Regions from separate parts of the Methylocystis sp. WRRC1 genome, predicted to be linked through region 3. Evidence: predicted binding sites of a transcription regulator. Region 3 holds the regulator's gene; each other region holds the start of a gene.
What was found. Region 3 encodes PhoB, which activates phosphate uptake and scavenging genes when phosphate is short. Its sites were predicted from a motif close to TGTCATNNANCTGTCAT; they were not measured.
Positions count from the first base shown of each region.

Region 1: a site for PhoB is predicted at 1,721-1,737, ahead of LG047_RS17790 (OprO/OprP family phosphate-selective porin). Genes of this name have one in related genera too.
Region 2: a site for PhoB is predicted at 1,707-1,723, ahead of LG047_RS01270 (DUF47 domain-containing protein). Genes of this name have one in related genera too.
Region 4: a site for PhoB is predicted at 1,884-1,900, ahead of LG047_RS13260 (Orn/Lys/Arg decarboxylase N-terminal domain-containing protein). Genes of this name have one in related genera too.

Region 1 covers NZ_JAJFZJ010000001.1:3,626,234-3,630,441, reverse strand. Annotated here, with positions in the region: gene LG047_RS17790 (OprO/OprP family phosphate-selective porin) at 1-1,674, opposite strand, end outside; gene LG047_RS17785 (response regulator) at 1,944-2,684, shown strand; gene LG047_RS17780 (hypothetical protein) at 2,897-3,409, shown strand; gene LG047_RS17775 (hypothetical protein) at 3,411-4,001, shown strand; gene LG047_RS17770 (tetratricopeptide repeat protein) at 4,106-4,208, opposite strand, start outside.
Region 2 covers NZ_JAJFZJ010000001.1:259,287-263,494, forward strand. Annotated here, with positions in the region: gene LG047_RS01260 (NUDIX hydrolase) at 1-33, opposite strand, end outside; gene LG047_RS01265 (inorganic phosphate transporter) at 30-1,028, opposite strand; gene LG047_RS01270 (DUF47 domain-containing protein) at 1,039-1,683, opposite strand; gene LG047_RS01275 (DUF2865 domain-containing protein) at 1,789-2,565, opposite strand; tRNA gene LG047_RS01280 (tRNA-Arg) at 2,601-2,677, opposite strand; tRNA gene LG047_RS01285 (tRNA-Arg) at 2,875-2,951, opposite strand; gene LG047_RS01290 (ETC complex I subunit) at 2,973-3,284, opposite strand; tRNA gene LG047_RS01295 (tRNA-Pro) at 3,644-3,720, opposite strand; gene LG047_RS01300 (DUF192 domain-containing protein) at 3,910-4,208, opposite strand, start outside.
Region 3 covers NZ_JAJFZJ010000001.1:2,017,652-2,021,859, reverse strand. Annotated here, with positions in the region: gene pstA (phosphate ABC transporter permease PstA) at 1-97, shown strand, start outside; gene pstB (phosphate ABC transporter ATP-binding protein PstB) at 98-883, shown strand; gene phoU (phosphate signaling complex protein PhoU) at 906-1,625, shown strand; gene phoB (phosphate regulon transcriptional regulator PhoB) at 1,622-2,365, shown strand; gene LG047_RS09740 (GcrA family cell cycle regulator) at 2,386-2,913, opposite strand; gene LG047_RS09735 (aspartate aminotransferase family protein) at 3,363-4,208, shown strand, end outside.
Region 4 covers NZ_JAJFZJ010000001.1:2,716,972-2,721,179, reverse strand. Annotated here, with positions in the region: gene fabI (enoyl-ACP reductase FabI) at 1-31, shown strand, start outside; gene LG047_RS13275 (CoA transferase subunit A) at 48-701, shown strand; gene LG047_RS13270 (3-oxoacid CoA-transferase subunit B) at 701-1,357, shown strand; gene LG047_RS13265 (hypothetical protein) at 1,579-1,803, opposite strand; gene LG047_RS13260 (Orn/Lys/Arg decarboxylase N-terminal domain-containing protein) at 2,084-4,208, shown strand, end outside.

The sequences.
Region 1 (4,208 bases), 1.6 Mb from region 3:
GGCGACGTTCAGCACATGAGTCCAGTTGGCCTGGAAGTGGAATCCATTGTCTGGATACCAGTTCAGACCGACCGTGACATTTTCCTGACGGCCGCCGTTGATGCCGGACGTGGCGACCAGCGCCGTAGCGGCGGGATTGGGCGCGACGAAAGTCGTCAGGGCGAGGGCGTTGTAGAGGCTCGATCCCTGCAGACCGCCGCTGTTCAGATTGACCTCGCTATATCGCGCGGCGAGGCCCCAGGCGCCCCACCCGCCGGCGCTGAGCGGATTCTTGATCTTGATCTGCTCGAACGTCGCGCCGTTTCTGTCCTTCACGCTATAGGCGGAGACGCGCTCTTCGCCCGTCAGCCAATACTGGCCCTGGACATACCAGCCGCTGAAATATTCGCTCGACCCGCCCGGGGCGAAGACATTCGCCATGCGCGCCAGCATGACGTTGGTCATGTTGCGGTTGACCTGAGCGCCATTGTATTCGGCCTGGATCGAGAACGGCCCATACGAACCCGCAAGTTCGACGCCGAAGGTGAAGATGTCGCGCACGCAATGGCCTGCGACGCCCGTCCTGATAAAGGGCGCGCCAACGCCATAGGGCACGGAGACGGAACCGCACGAGAGATCGGGCGTGCCGAGAAGCGACTGATTCAGGATATTCGCCTCGGACCGAACGCGGTTGCCCAGTCGCAATTCGCGGTCGTCGCTCGCGCCCGTCGCGTCGTTGGGGCGATGGTAACGGCCCGCGATGCCGAGGTGGAGCAGGTTGTGCTCGTCCTTGATCGGCGCGTAGGTCAAACGGCCGGTGAAGTCATAATACTGGGCGCCGCCGGTCGGAACCCAGCCCGCGCCGCTGAGCACGCCCCATGCGGCGGGGACGTTTGGCGTCGGGTTGAGGGCCGCGTCCTCGAAGCTCGTTGAATAGACGCCGCCCTTCGCGGTCCAGTTGTCGCCATGCGCGCCGATCGACGCGCCGACATGTCGGTAAGGGCCGAAAGTGTCGGCCATCATCGCGCGCTCGATGAAGTCCGTATACTTGGACGAGTTGATCGCCTCGAGATTGAACGGCTCATACTGGCTTCCGATCATGATGAAGATCGGATCCTTGACGCCGGGAAGCGTCAGCGCCGGATGCTCGAAGCCGAGATAGGCGTCGCGCCAGACGCCAAGCGTCAGCCCGTTCGGCGCGCCGTTGAAATCCGCCTGCGCCTTGTAGAACCAGTATTTTGCCGCGCGGCCCTCGACTTCGATTCGGGAACGACGGAAGCCCGTCTGACCCGCCCAGCCATTTAGCGGTTCGGTGTTTCCGCCGCCGTCGATCTGAAGACGGCCGCCAACCTTGAAGCTGTACGCCTTGTCTTCCGTCTCGACAAACAGGCCGTTCTTGAAGCTGACGAATACAGGCGGCGGAGCGTGGACATCGCCGGCCTTGACGTGCGCGGCGTTGGAGACATTCGATTTCTGGGCCGCAGCGGCGGCGCTTTGAGCCTGCGCCTTGGCGTCGCGAGCTTCCTTGCGCAGCTTGGCGATTTCGCTTTCGAGCTGACGCAGGCGCACTTCGATGGCCCCGCTGTCCGGCCCGGCGCTCGCGGCGGAGACGGAGGCGATTACGCCAAAGGCCGCAATCGCGAGAGCAAGGCTGCTTGCGCTTGCAATACGCTTCATGTTGTTAATACGCTTCATGCTGACGCTCCCCAAAGTTTTGGTGAACGCCAGAATCCTCATGTCGAAGACACTTTTGTTACAGATACGCTTTTGTATTGCATAAATCGAACATGATGCTCTAAAGCAAAGACACTGTTACATAGACAGCGCTATCATGTCTAATTTATTTCTGGCAGAAACGTAATTTTCGACATTCAGAAACATTGGAGAAAAGCAATTATACAGAGCACGGTTTAGATGCTGTGCGCCAAACGCGTCTTATCGCCTGCTCGAGACAAGGAATAAGGATGACGCAAAAAACCGGCGCCAAAAAGCTGTCCGCTCTCCTCGTGGGCGACGATGAGGCTACCTCGGATACAATTGTGCCGTATCTAAGCAGACAGAATATCGAGATCACCGTCGTCGCGGACGGCAAGGAAATGGATCTGGCATTTCAAACCAAGAACTTCGACCTTGTGGTTCTCGATCTGGCGCAGTCGGGCGAGGATGGGTTTTCCATCTGCCAAAGGATACGACAGGGAAACGCCGTCCCGATCATCACGACGTCGAACTGCCATAACAATGTCGACAAGATCATCAGTCTGGAGATCGGCGCCGACGACTACATTCCCAAACCGCTCGACCCACGCGAAATCCTGGCGCGCATCCGGGCGCTCAGCCGGCGCGTCGAAATGTCAAAGCTGGCGAAGCCCGCCCGCGAGAAAGGGTACCTGTTCTCCGATTGGAGACTCGAGATTCAGGCGCGCAAACTTGTCGGCTTTGGCGGCGTTCATTTACCGCTGACGAGCGCCGAGTGCTGCACCCTCCGTGTTTTCTGTGAAAACGCGGGGCAAGTTTTGTCGCGCGGTCGCCTGATCGAGCTGACGCACGATGTGATCGACTCTCCGTCCGAGAGGAGCGTCGATATCATCGTCAGCCGCCTGCGCCACAAGATCGAGGCAAACCCGTCATTTCCGAAAATCATTCGAACCATCCGGTTCGAAGGATACATCTTCACCGCGCGGGTGGAGCGCCTGCCGGAATCATAATTTCTTGCGCGTCGGCGACGCAGGTTCTCAGGCCGCCTTCCGACTAGCGTCTCAATATATTGATTTTTATTGCTTTTTCGTCGTTTGGCGGTGCCCGACATGCCGGATCGGCGCAGAAGCCTGGTGGGATCGCCCACTGGTAACATTTTGCGTGGAACCAACGCCAAAGGTTGCGCGTTAGCCTGCTGCAGAAAAAACAGAAAGAGCTGTCCATGCAGGCAGGAATCACCGACCGGCCATCCCGTCTTCTCTCAGTCGCGATAGCTACATTCGGTCTGGCGGCGATCTTCGCGAGCGCCCCTATCGAATCGAACGCCCAGCCGACCTTTTTCAATACCACGCGAGTGTTGAAGCGTCTGGGAAACGAATGCGGCGTTCGGCCCTGTCAGGTCGTGGCGCAGCGCCAGGAGAGAATTGCGGCCGGCCAGGGGAAGTTGCTGAACTACAAATGCCCCCCGCGCGCCCCGCACCTTGTCGGCTGGGATACCGAGCAACACGAGCACATACAGATCCAGGCGCTGCAAAAAGTTCAGGCCGATCCCCCATACCATCACATTCCTCAACCGCGCGACGAACGGCTTTTCTTTGCTGCGCAAAACCAGGGGCCGGCAGTTGGCGCCGTCACCGTTTTTCTGGGCTGCTCATCGAGGAATGTGTCGCCTGTCAGCATGATGGAGCAACGCGGCGGCCTTCCGTCAAAAACTGGCCAGTTAGGGAGGCCGTAAAATGGTTCGTATTGACACGACGGCGCTGCCCTGCGGGATCCTCCTTGTCGCTTTACTCGTCAGTCCCACCGAGGCGACGGCCGGCGCCTGCCCTGTCGATCACTGGGGCAATCCGATGGTCCCGAACTGCCAGGAACAACAGATGGGGCCAGTCCATTACGGCGGCTGGGACACTAAGGGATGGGCTTATTATTGCACGGGAGACCACCCTTATTTCTGGGGCTTGGCCAATCCCGGGACCTTGTTCAACTACAATAAAAATAACAATTGTTTTTCGGTAAGTGAAAATCTCTTCGCGGAGACGACGCCGAACAAATTCGACGCCACCTTCACCAATTGGTGCTTCAAGGGCGAAGACATCACGATCACCCTCGGCTGCTCCAGCGTCCCGCAACCGGGGGCCGGCAGTTGCAGCAAGATCGTCGGCGGCGCCGTCAAGGATCCCGGCTGCGCCCAGTCGAACGTCCGCAATTACTGTTTGCCCGGACCGCAGCCGGTATGCGTGCAGGAGTTCAACGAAACCTGCAGCAACGGCACGAAATACACCTGCACGATCGATCAGCTCGTCACCTGGTGCTTCCAGTGTCAGTGACCCGCTGTATGCAACAAGAGACTCACCCTTGTCGGGTGGGTCTCGGAATAGGAATCGCGCATCGGCGACGCAGTTTTTCGACCTGTTGCAGATAGAAACGATCGTCAATCGCAGTCCTTGAAAGCGGACTCCCTGCATTTCTTCGCCATCGCCTCCGCCTTGACGATCTCTTCCGGCGTCAGCGTCTTCGAAGACATCTCGCGGATC
Region 2 (4,208 bases), 1.8 Mb from region 3:
CCTGGCCTTCGGCGCCTTTTTGGCAGCCTTCATCCGGCTAGCCTCGCCAAAGTGTAAAACATTGCCGCGATGAAGGCCGCCATCGGCATGGTGATGATCCATGCGACGACAATATCCTTGGCGATGTTCCAGCGAACGGCCGACGCCCGTCTTGCGGCCCCGACGCCGACTATGGCGCCGGTGATCGTGTGCGTCGTCGAAACCGGAATGCCGAAACCCGTAGCCAGAAACAGGGTGATCGCCCCGCCCGTCTCGGCGCAGAAGCCCTGCATGGGTGTGAGTCGCGTGATCTTCGAGCCCATGGTGTGGACGATCCGCCAGCCGCCGAAGAGCGTGCCGAGGCCCATCGCGGCCTGACAGGTCAGCACCACCCAGAAGGGCACATGAAACTCGCCGCCATAAACGCCATGCGAGTAAAGCAGCACCGCAATGATGCCCATCGTCTTCTGCGCATCATTGCCGCCATGGCCGAGGGAGTAAAGCGAAGCAGAAACAAATTGCAATGTGCGGAAAAGCCTGTCGACCGCGGCAGGACTCCTGCGCACGAAAATCCACGACACGGCCAGCACCAGCATGAGCGCCAGCACGAAACCCAGCGCCGGGGAGAGCACAATTGCGGAGCCGGTCTTCAGCAGGCCGCTCCAGACGATGGCTCCGGTTCCGATCTTGGCCACGCCGGCGCCGACGAGGCCGCCGACAAGCGCATGCGAACTCGACGACGGAATGCCCAGCGCCCAGGTGACGAGATTCCAGACGATGGCGCCCATCAGCGCGCCGAAGATCACTTTGTCGTCAATGATTTCCGGCGAGATGATGCCGGTGCCGATGGTCTGCGCAACATGCAGGCCAAAGAAAAGGAAGGCGATGAAATTGAACGCCGCCGCCCAGAAGACCGCATATTGCGGGCGCAGCACGCGCGTCGATACGATCGTGGCGATGGAGTTGGCGGCGTCGTGCAGACCATTGAGGAAGTCGAAAGCCAGCGCCACGGCGATGAGGCCATAAAGAAGGAACGCGGAATCGGCCACGCGTATCCCCTCAGTTGTGCTCGATGACGATGCCCGTCACCCGATTCGCCACATCCTCGAAACCATCGACGACCTTCTCCAGATGGCCGTAGATCTCGGCTCCGACCACGAAAGCCATCGGATCACTGTGGCGATGCGCGCGGAACAGCTCCTTCAGCCCCTGGTCGTGGATCCCGTCGGCCTCTTCCTCGATGCGGGAGATTTCCTCGCTGAAGCTGTTCAGTTTGCCGGCGTTCTGATGCATCGCGCGCAGCAGCGGAATCGCCGCGCGGGTCAGATCCGCGGCCTGCACGATGATGTCCCCCATCCGACGCATTTGCGGATCGAACTCCCGCGTCTCATAGAGAAGCGTCGCCTTGGCTGTCTGATGCATCTGATCGATCGTATCGTCCATCGCGGTGATCAGATCACGGATGTCGCTGCGGTCGAATGGCGTGATGAAGGTGCGCCGCACGGCGAGCAGCGTGTCGCGCGTGATCGCGTCCGCCTCGTGCTCCTGACGGCGAATTTCCTGGCTGCATGGAAAGACGTTGTCACCGCCCTCCAGAAGCGTCCGCAACCCCTTCGATCCCGCGACAAGCGTCTCCGCGTGCTTCTCGAAGAGGTCGAAGAAACGCTCCTCTCTGGGCATGAGCGCCTGAAACCAAGACAGCATCTTCGCCTCCGCCGGTTCGCCGCTGTCACAAATCTGTCACAAACGACAGCGGCACTTAGCCGGCCTGGCGGCCCGCTGTAAAGCGCTAAAGCGACCGCGATGCGACTAACGCGTTGTGGTTCCGGTCCGATCGGCCTTGCTTAGCTCGACCGCCTGTTCTTGCGGCGTCAAAATCTCGGACAGCGACGGGTTCCTCGCCGGAGCGCGATTCAGGACCATCCGGAGACGCTGGCGAACCTGCGACGGCACGAAAGATGCGCGGTTGAGCGGCACCAGTGTCGTTCCACTGTAAACGAAGGCGCCGTTGGCCTCGACGACGATGTCGCCGGAGTGCAGCGTGGGGTCCGTGAGCGCGGTGCGCTCGAAAAATGCCGCCGAGGATTTCGGGTCATTGCAGGAGCAGTTGACAGACGCCTTGTCGCGGAAGGCGAAGGCTGTCTTGAGCGCCGTATAGCGTTCGCCCTTATAATTGCGCGCCGTCTCTATGCTCCCGCCGTCGTAGATCTCCATCGGCGCGGAAGGACAGGCGAATTCGCAGGATTGCTGCCGCGTGGCGCGGGTCGATTTTATCAAGGGGAAATAATAGCCGTCGCAGATGCGCACACAGTAGCCGCCCGTCGACGGCTCGCCCTGTCCCGGCCCCCCTTCGCCAGGCTTGGCGAAACGCAACTCGCCGACGGCGCCTTTATGGGCGCTCGCGCGGCGGCTCGGCGCCGAATCGCGTGGCGCGCGCGGCGGCGGCGCCGAAGGCCTGGCCGGCGTCGGGTCCGGACCGAAGAGAAAATCGAACAGGCCCTCGGCCTGCCCTTCCGCGGGCGCCAACAGAAACGCGACGGCGAGGCCCGCGGCGATCGCTGCAAATATTGGACGGATGCGCCGCATTTTTTCTGTTTCCGTTTTCTTTTCCCGCGTCGCGCTGGTGACCCCGGCAGGATTCGAACCTGCGACCCACTGCTTCGAAGGCAGTTGCTCTATCCAGCTGAGCTACGGAGCCCAAGCTACGCGAACGCAAGTTCCTACCAAAATATGTCGTTTCTGGCGACGCTCATAAGAATCGTCTCAATGGCGGACAAGCCTATATCAGACTTCGCCGTAAACTGTGCATTGGCTCACACGCGCTTTTGTAATAACGCCGAATGTTGGGAATTTCTCGACGGGCTGCGTCCGATGATTGTCGACGAAAAACGCGGCTGGCGACCCCGGCAGGATTCGAACCTGCGACCTACTGCTTAGAAGGCAGTTGCTCTATCCAGCTGAGCTACGGGGCCGTGAGGACGGCGACTCTCCTGTCAATGTGTCCAGAGACCGATGCGGCTGGTCTTGAAATTATCCGAATAGGAAGCTGTGCGCCGCGCCGCAAGGTTCTCCTTGGGCTCCTCGACGCGATAAGGAATGCCGTTGCGCTCTGCGTAGGCGATCGCCTCCTCCTTGGTGTCGAATCGCAGGCGCACCTGCTGCTTCATGTCGCCGGAGCTGGTCCAGCCCATCAGCGGGTCGATCGTGCGCGGCGATTCCGGATCGAAATCGAGCCGCCACGGTTTGACGGCTCCCGGACCTGATTGGGTGGCGCTCGGCGCCGGACGATAGATTCGGGCGGTCATTTCAACCTCACGATTTAGAAGGCGGGGAAAACCACCGCTGCGCCGGCTCGGCTTCCGCCCATCGGACGCCGACGCCAGCCGCTCGACGCTCTTCGTAATGGGCCGACAATTTTTTGCAACCTCATCTTCGCGGCCGGGGGAGAACTTTCCGGGTCGCGGGCTTTCCGGCTTTCAAATTCCTGTGCCCGCCTTGGCGCCCGCCAGCAGTCGCCTGTACCCAGTCAAGCATCGATGGCCGGGAAATCCGTGGACCACAGACAGGCGATCACGCTGGGGATAGCCGCGAAAAAACAGTCAATAACGGACTTTGCCGCAATCTGTCGATTTTGCAAAGACAGCGGGGTTCGCGTCGGGCGGTCTGGTCGGGGCAGCAGGATTCGAACCTGCGACCTGAAGTACCCAAAACTTCCGCGCTACCAGGCTGCGCTATACCCCGCCGGAGCCCGACGCCGCATGACGCGGCGTCCGCCTTCATCAACCTTCGCTACCACGCGGCGCCGCGCGTCACAAGAAGGCTCTGACCGACGTCGAGCATTCGGGATATGCGTCCGAGGCTTTCCTCCCGAACGCGGCGCGAACATGGAAGACCAGCAATTTCGGCGTCGCCAATTGCGCCGAACTGGCGCTAGCGGAAGGTCGAATGCTTCACCACATCGCCGGGCGCAACGCCGATCTTGCGCGCAACGCCGGCGTTGAGCTCAATCACCGCATAGGCGGGCGGCCCGGACGGGATCACCCGCTCCGACAAAGGCTCCGCGTCGGTTGCGACGCCGGTCACAACGCCCTTCCGCGAGACGAAGATCATGTCGAGAGGGATGTAAGTGTTTTTCATCCACATCGCCACGGGCTCCTCGATCTTGAAGTCGAAGAGCATGCCCTGATCCTGCGGCATCGAGCGACGAAACATCAGGCCGCGCGCGCGCT
Region 3 (4,208 bases):
GCAACTCGCCTGGACGGGCGCGCTGCTGATCACCGTCACCGTTCTGACTCTTTCGGTCATCGCCCGCGCGGTCAGCGCCGGACGGAGGAAATCCTGAATGAACATCGCCGCCAACGCTCCCAAGGAACCGCCGGCCAAAGTGTCGGTGCGCAGCCTCGATTTCTTCTACGGCTCGTCCCGCGCGCTGAAATCCATCAGCCTGCCGCTCTACGCCAACAAGGTGACGGCCTTCATCGGTCCGTCGGGCTGCGGCAAGTCCACGCTGCTGCGGGTCATGAACCGCATGTATGACCTCTATCCCGGCCAGCGCGCCGAGGGCGAGGTGCTACTCGACGGAGAGAACATTCTCGATCCCGCCGTCGATATCAATGCGCTGCGTTCGCGCGTCGGCATGATCTTCCAGAAGCCGACGCCCTTTCCTATGTCGATTTACGAGAACATCGCCTTCGGCATCCGCCTTTACGAGAAGCTTTCGCGCGGCGACATGGACGCCCGCGTCGAGGAGGCGCTGCGCGGCGCGGCGCTGTGGGATGAGGTGAAGGACAAGCTGCACACCAGCGGGCTCGGCCTTTCGGGCGGTCAGCAACAGCGACTTTGCATCGCGCGCAGCGTCGCCGTGCAGCCGGAGGTCATCCTCTTCGACGAACCCTGTTCGGCCCTCGATCCGATCTCGACCGCGAAGGTGGAGGAGCTGATCGAGGAACTCGCCAATCAGTACAGCATCGCGATCGTCACGCACAACATGCAGCAGGCGGTGCGCGTCTCGGACTACACGGCCTTCATGTATCTCGGGGAGCTCGTCGAATTCGGCGACACCGACGAGGTTTTCAACAAGCCGAGAGAAAAGCGCACCCTCGATTACATCACTGGCCGCTTCGGCTGATCTGAATCAAGGAATGATCGCCATGAGCGAACATATCGTCAAATCCTACGACCGCGATCTCGAGGCGCTCGGACGCCGCATCGCGGAGATGGGCGGCATCGCCGAGAAAATGCTCGCGGAAGCGATGGAGGCGCTGTCGACCTGCAACGTCGATCTCGCCCATCGCGTCGTCGCGAGCGACGCGCGTCTCGACGCGCTGCATCGCGAGATCGAGGAAAGCGCGGTCCTGACGATCGCGCGGCGCCAGCCTCTTGCGGTGGATCTGCGCGAATGCATCGCCGCGATCCGCATCGCGGGCGACATCGAGCGGATCGGCGACCTCGCCAAGAACATCGCCAAGCGCACGCTGAAGATCGCGTCGGAAGCGCGCTTTCCGCGCGCCCTCGTGGGCCTCAAGTCGATGCATGAAATCGCGTCGATGCAATTGAAGGACGTCCTCGACGCTTATGCGTTGCGCGACGTCGAGCGCGCGCGGGCGGTGTGGGAGACCGACGCCGATCTCGACGCGCTCGAGGATTCGGTGTTTCGCGATCTTCTCACCTTCATGATGGAGGATCCGCGCAACATCTCCTTCTGCACGCATCTTCTGTTCTGCTCGAAGAATCTCGAGCGCATCGGCGACCACACGACGAATATTTCCGAGACGATCGTCTATCTCGTGACCGGCGAGCCGATGCCGACCGAGCGGCCGAAAATACGCGTCGCCCAGTTCGGCGGCGACAGTGAAGAGGCTTCGCAATGAATGACAGCATTCCCGCGGTAATGCGGGAGGGCAAGAGCGATCGCGCGCCGCGCATACTGGTTGTCGAAGACGAAGCGTCGCTCGCGCTCCTTCTCACTTACAATCTCGAAGCCGAAGGCTATCAGGTCGAGCATGTCGACAATGGCGACGAGGCGGAGCTGCGCATCGCGGAAACGCCGCCCGACCTCGTCATTCTCGACTGGATGCTGCCGGGCGTCTCGGGTCTCGAAATTTGCAGACGCCTGCGCGCGCGCGAGGCCTGCCGCGACATGCCGATCATCATGCTGACGGCGCGCGGCGAGGAAAGCGAACGCGTGCGCGGTCTTTCCGTCGGCGCCGACGATTACGTGGTGAAGCCCTTCTCGACGCCGGAGCTGATGGCGCGCGTGCGCGCGCTGCTGCGTCGCGCGCGCCCGGAGCGCGTCGCCTCGAAGTTGAGGCTGGGCGACATTGATCTCGACCGCGACACGCATCGCGTGCGCCGGTCGGGCCGAGAGATTCATCTCGGCCCCACGGAATATCGGTTGCTGGAATATTTCATGGAGAAGCCGGGCCGCGTCTTCACGCGCGCGCAACTTCTCGACAGCGTCTGGGGCATGTCGGCGGAAATCGACGAGCGCACTGTCGACGTCCATGTCGGCCGTCTGCGCAAGGCGTTGATCCGCGGGCGGGAGAAGGATCCGATCCGCACGGTGCGCGGCGCCGGCTATTCCTTCGACGAAACATTCGGCCGCGACTGAAGTCGCGGCCTTTCATTTTGTCAGGCGTAGCGCGGCGCGCGCAGCTGGTCGCGGGCGCGACGGCGATCCTGCGCGGGCTGATAGGCGACGCGCGCGTGATAGGCGCAATAGGGGCCGCCGCCGATCGGCGACTTGCCGCCGCAGAAGCGGAATTCCGGCGTCGTCGGATCGCCCATCGGCCAGCGGCACATGGACTCCCGCAGGTCCATCAGCGTCACGCGCTCCGACATCGGGATCACGACTTCTTCCTCCTGCGGCTGCGCGCGGGCGACGACCATCGCTTGCGGCGCGAAGGCGAGCGCCACATTGCCATGCACGACATGGCCGGCTGCGCGCGGCTGCGGCGCCGCCTGACGCTGCGCCTTTGCGGCGCGCGGTCGCGGCGCGGCGGCGGTCTTGGCGCGCTCCGCGAGACCCAGACGATGGATCTTTCCGATCACCGCGTTGCGCGTGATGCCGGGTCCAAGTTCGGCTGCGACCTGGCTCGCGCTGAGTCCGTCGCTCCAAAGTTTACGCAACAGCTCGACGCGTTCATCGGTCCAAGACATATCTGTCCTCCACTCGGTCGGTTCGAGCGCGGATTTAGAATCCTTCACCGCCCGCTGCGCTGGAGGGCGCCAGCGGCGACTTGACGCGGATCGAAACTCGAGAAACGCCGGGCGCGACATGCAGCCAGCGCCGGCAGGAAACGTTACTGACGCAGTTGAATCACGGGCGGGAGTCGCTGGCAAGCGAAAGGCGGCGTTCTCAACAGGCTTTCTGCAAGCTTTGTGCAAGGGTGTTGCTCTCAAGACTCAGTTCGAAGGTCACGGAACGCCTGCAAACCGATTCCTCGCCCGCGCCATAGGGCCGCCGCGTCGGCATTCGAGGCCCGAGATTTGACCGCGGAGGCGCGGGCGCATAAAATCAAGGGCTCAAAATGCCGCCCTGAAAAGGGCGGCGCTTTGTTTTTCAGCCCCGCACGGCGTTGCGGTCGCCTGAGCACTGGAGCACGGTTTTGAATTCTGCGCTTTATCCGACCTATGCGCGGGCCGACATCTCTTTCGCGCGCGGCGAAGGCGCCTGGCTCGTCGCCGAGAACGGCGACCGCTATCTGGACTTCGCGTCGGGCGTCGCCGTCCTGTCGCTGGGTCACGAGCATCCGCATCTCGTCGCGACGCTGAAGGCCGCAGCCGAACAGCCCTGGCATGTCTCCAATCTGTTTCGCATCCCGCAGGCCGAGCGTCTCGCCCGGCGCCTCGCCGAGGCGACTTTCGCCGACATCGTCTTCTTCACCAACTCCGGCGCCGAGGCGGTCGAAGCCGCGATCAAGACCGCGCGTAAATATCATGCCGCGAACGGCCAGCCGGAACGCTATCGTCTGATCACTTTCGAGGGCGCCTTCCACGGCCGCACGCTCGCGACCATCGCCGCCGGCGGCAATCCGAAATATCTCGAGGGCTTCGGCCCGCCGGTCGAGGGTTTCGATCAGGTTCCCTTCGCTGATCTCGACGCGGTCGAGAAGGCCATCACGGATGAAACGGCGGGCGTGCTGCTGGAGCCCATTCAGGGCGAGGGCGGACTGCGCGTCTTCCCGCCGGCTTTCCTCTCCGACATTCGCAAGCTGTGCGACGCGCGCGGCCTGCTGCTCGTGCTCGACGAAGTGCAATGCGGCGTCGGCCGCACGGGGAAATTCCTCGCCTGCGAACATGCCGGCGTTGCGCCCGACGTCGTCGCGCTCGCCAAGGGGCTCGGCGGCGGATTCCCTATCGGTGCCTGCCTTGCGACGCGCGAGGCGGCGAAAGGCATGACGGCCGGCACGCATGGTTCGACTTTCGGCGGCAATCCGCTGGCGACGGCTGTC
Region 4 (4,208 bases), 700 kb from region 3:
TGTGGACGCTGGTCTGCACAACGTCGCCTGAGGGGGGGGGGGGGATCATGAGAGAGGCGATTTCGCCGGAAGCCGCGGCCGCCCTTATCCCGAACGGCGCGAGCGTTATGATCGGCGGGTTCTTGGGTGTCGGCGCGCCTGCGCGGCTGATCGACGCGCTTGTGGCGCGCGCCGCCCGAGGCCTGACCGTGATCTGCAACGATACGGCTACGCCGACATGCGGCGTCGGAAAGTTGATCGAAGCCGGATGCGTTTTGCGCGTCAAAACGTCGCATATCGGAACCAATCCCTCCACGCAGAAGAAGATGATTGCGGGCGAGATCGAAGTGGAGCTCATTCCGCAGGGCACGCTCGCCGAACGCATTCGCGCCGGCGGTTGCGGTCTTGGCGGCGTGCTGACGCCGACAGGGGTTGGCACCATCGTCGCCGAAGGCAAGCAGGTCGTCGAAGTCGACGGCAAGAGCTTTCTGCTGGAAAAGCCGCTGCGAGCCGATTTTGCGCTCTTGGGCGCGCATGAGGCCGACTATTGCGGAAATCTTACGTATCGGCTCACCGCGGCGAATTTCAATCCAATTATGGCCTTCGCCGCCGACTGTGTCATCGCCGAGCCCGGTGAGATCGTGCCCGTAGGCGTCATTCCGCCGGACGCCGTGCGAACGCCGGGCGTGCTCGTGCATCACCTCGTCAGGAGGCCAAAATGATGGACGCCAAAGAAATCATCGCCCGCCGCGTCGCACTCGAGTTGCGAGACCGCACGCTGGTCAATCTCGGCATCGGCCTGCCGACCCTCGTGGCCGGCTATGTGCCCGAGGGCGTGTCGGTCGCCTTTCAGAGCGAAAACGGAATTATCGGCTTCGGCGCGCGACCGCCCGAAGGGATGGAAGACCCGTATCTCACCGACGCCGGCGGCGGCTTTATTTCCGCCTTGCCGGGCGCCGCGAGCTTCGACAGCGCAACAAGCTTCGCACTCATCAGAGGCGGCCACCTCGACATGACGGTCCTGGGTGGGCTGCAGGTCAACGCCCGGGGACTTCTCGCGAACTGGATGGTTCCAGGCGAGCTCGTTCCAGGCATGGGGGGCGCGATGGATCTCGTCACTGGAGCGAAACGCGTCGTTGTCGCCATGCAACATACCGCCAGGGGGCGGCCGAAGATCGTCGAAGAGCTATCCCTGCCGCCCACGGCTGCGCGTCGCGTCAGCCTCATTGTGACGGAACTGGCCGTAATCGAGCCTACCGGCGAAGGGCTCGCTCTGCGCGAGCGCGCGCCGGGCGTGGAGGTAGAAGAAATCGTCGCGCTGACCGGCGCGCCGCTAATTATGTCACATTCAACTCCGGAGATGCGGATTGACATTTAGGCTTTCCGCATAGGCCAAATATAAATTATCTATTGAAGATGTGAAACAAGCGCTGGATGCAAGAGACGCTGTTGGCGATCCGGGGCCTTCCGTCCTGAGCAGAATGGCGACGCTCATGACAAGCGGGAATCGGCTCGACCGGCGCCCTGGCTCCCTGCCCGAGCAGCCGGCGGATCAATAAAACCGCTCCGTCGGCCGAACAAGGGTCTCCGTGTCTAATTTCAATGTGATTGGAGACTTTTTTGCTCGGAATTACCGTCATCGAACAGGGCCGCCAACGAGCCGACCAAGGCGCCGAAGGGGCCAGTCACAATTGCTGCGACAATTACGACATCGAAATCGTTAGCATGATGGCTGGACAGCAAATCGATTGCGAGCGCCCCAAACCCCGCGCCATTCAAATATCCGATAATTATGCCATGGAAGATTGCGAAGAGCTTCGGCATCTCCGCGCCCTCTCAGTTTTTGGCCGCTCTGGCCGGCACATGATCCGCTTAGGATCGTCGACTATTGTGGCGCGCGTTTCATGACATCTGGATGACAGTGTCGCCTTGGCGACGAAGCTCACGTCAGGGGCAAGCGCGCAATGTTGGCCCAAAAGGTTGAAGCGAAATGCCGGGGTAGCCGGCTTCACCGTCCGTCATCGTCGCGTCGCGAAAGGAAGCTGAGTGCAGGACAACACGAACGTGGCGTGTTCAGCGCAAGTTTCTGGCAGTGGGGGGTTAGATGGATTTTTCTCAAAGGTTCACCTTTCTCTTTTCCGCGCCAATCTTCGATGCGGATGACCTTGAAGGGCTGAGGGTCAGTCAAATAATCGCCGCCATAGAGCGGATGGGCTTCCAGGTCGTAAGAGCAAGACGATTGGAGGATGCGGAACTCGTCGTTCAGACTGATGCGGCGATCGGCTGTCTCGTCGTCGATTGGGGCAAGAGAGGGCTGGAGGGAAAGACCGCTTCGCTCATCGAACTAATGCGCAAGCGTGGCCTCGAAATGCCTATCGTCCTCCTCATCCGGAGAAAGCGGTTCGAGGACATTCCAGTCGAGGTGCTGGACTTCATTGACGGCTATGTCTTCCTCGCGGAGGAGACGCCCGAGTTCATCGCCAAGAATCTTGTCTCACGCCTCAAGCAATACGCCGAGACATTGAAGACGCCCTTTTTCGGTGCGCTCGTCGACTATGCCGAGGAAGGGAACCAGCTTTGGACCTGCCCCGGCCACAATGGCGGCATTTTTTATAGTCGCAGCCCTATAGGCCGCATCTTCATGGAACATCTTGGAGAGGCGGTTTTCCGCGACGACTTGGATAATTCCGTCATCGAGCTCGGCGACTTGCTGACCCACGAAGGTCCAGCCCTTGCTGCGCAGAAGGCGGCGGCGGAGATCTTTGGAGCCGAGAAGACCTATTTTGTCCTCAATGGCACATCGTCGTCAAACAAAGTCGTTCTCACGAATCTGGTGGCCGAAGGCGATCTTGTTCTTTTCGACCGAAACAATCACAAAGCGGCGCATCACGGCGCGCTCCTGCTCGGCGGCGGCGTGCCGATCTTCCTGCCGACGACACGCAATGCCTACGGATTGATCGGCCCGATTGCCCCCGAGTCTCTCGACGAAAAGATACTGCGCGAGCGGATCCGCGACCATCCACTTGTCAAGGACAAGGACGCCTGGCGGAAGGAGCGTCCTTTTCGCGCAGCGGTAATCGAACAGTGCACTTATGACGGGACGATCTATGACGCGGAGTGGATCGTTCAAAAGATTGGACATCTATGCGATTATGTTCTCTTCGACGAAGCTTGGGCGGGCTTCATGAAGTTCCATCCGCTCTATGAGCGGCGCTTTGCCATGGGGCTGAAAAATCTGACCGAGGCTTCGCCCGGCATCGTCGCGACGCAATCGACCCATAAGCAGCTCGCGAGTTTCTCGCAGGCCTCGCAAATCCACGTCCGCGACCGCCATATCAAGGGCCAGAAGCGCCGCGTCGAACACAAGCGTTTCAATGAAGGTTTCATGCAACATGCGTCGACGTCGCCCTTCTATCCCCTGTTCGCGTCGCTCGATGTCGGCGCACAGATGATGAAGGGGCGATCCGGCGAGGTCTTGTGGGACGACACGATCCGTCTCGGCGTCGAATTGCGCAAGAAGCTGCGGGCCGTGAAGCGTGAATTCGAGCTCAAGGAGAAGGATCCGGCGCGCCGCTGGTTCTTCGATCCGTTTGTGCCTGACAAGGTCTCCATTCCGGACGCGGCGCGCGAAGCTGGCGCGCACCACGTTTCGTGGGAGACCGTGTCGACGGACCAGCTTGCGCGCAATGCGGCCTTCTGGGAGTTCGCGCCAAGCGCGGGGTGGCATGGTTTCAAGGGCATGGAGCCAGGCTTTGCGATCACAGACCCGGCAAAGTTAACGCTTTTGACGCCCGGCTTCGATCGCGCCAGCGGCGCCTATGAAGATCACGGAATCCCGGCCCCGGTCGTCGCGCAATATTTGCGTGAGAACCGAATCGTGCCGGAGAAGAACGACCTGAATTCGCTTCTCTTCCTGCTGACCCCAGGCGTCGAGTCCAGCAAGGCGGGCACCCTTGTCTCGGCGCTCGTCGCATTCAAGCGGCTGCACGACGACAATGCTTTGCTTTTGGACGTCATTCCGGAGTTCGTCGCACGGCGGCCGGCCCGCTACAAGGGCGTGCGCCTCCGGAACCTCTGCGGGGAGATGCATCAATTCTTCAAGGAAGCGGGCGTGAGCGACCTGCAACGTGCCCAGTTCATGGGCGAGCATCTCCCCCGGATGGTCATGACGCCTCGCGAAGCCTATTTGCATCTCGTGCGTAACAAGGTCGACTATCTTCCGATCGACG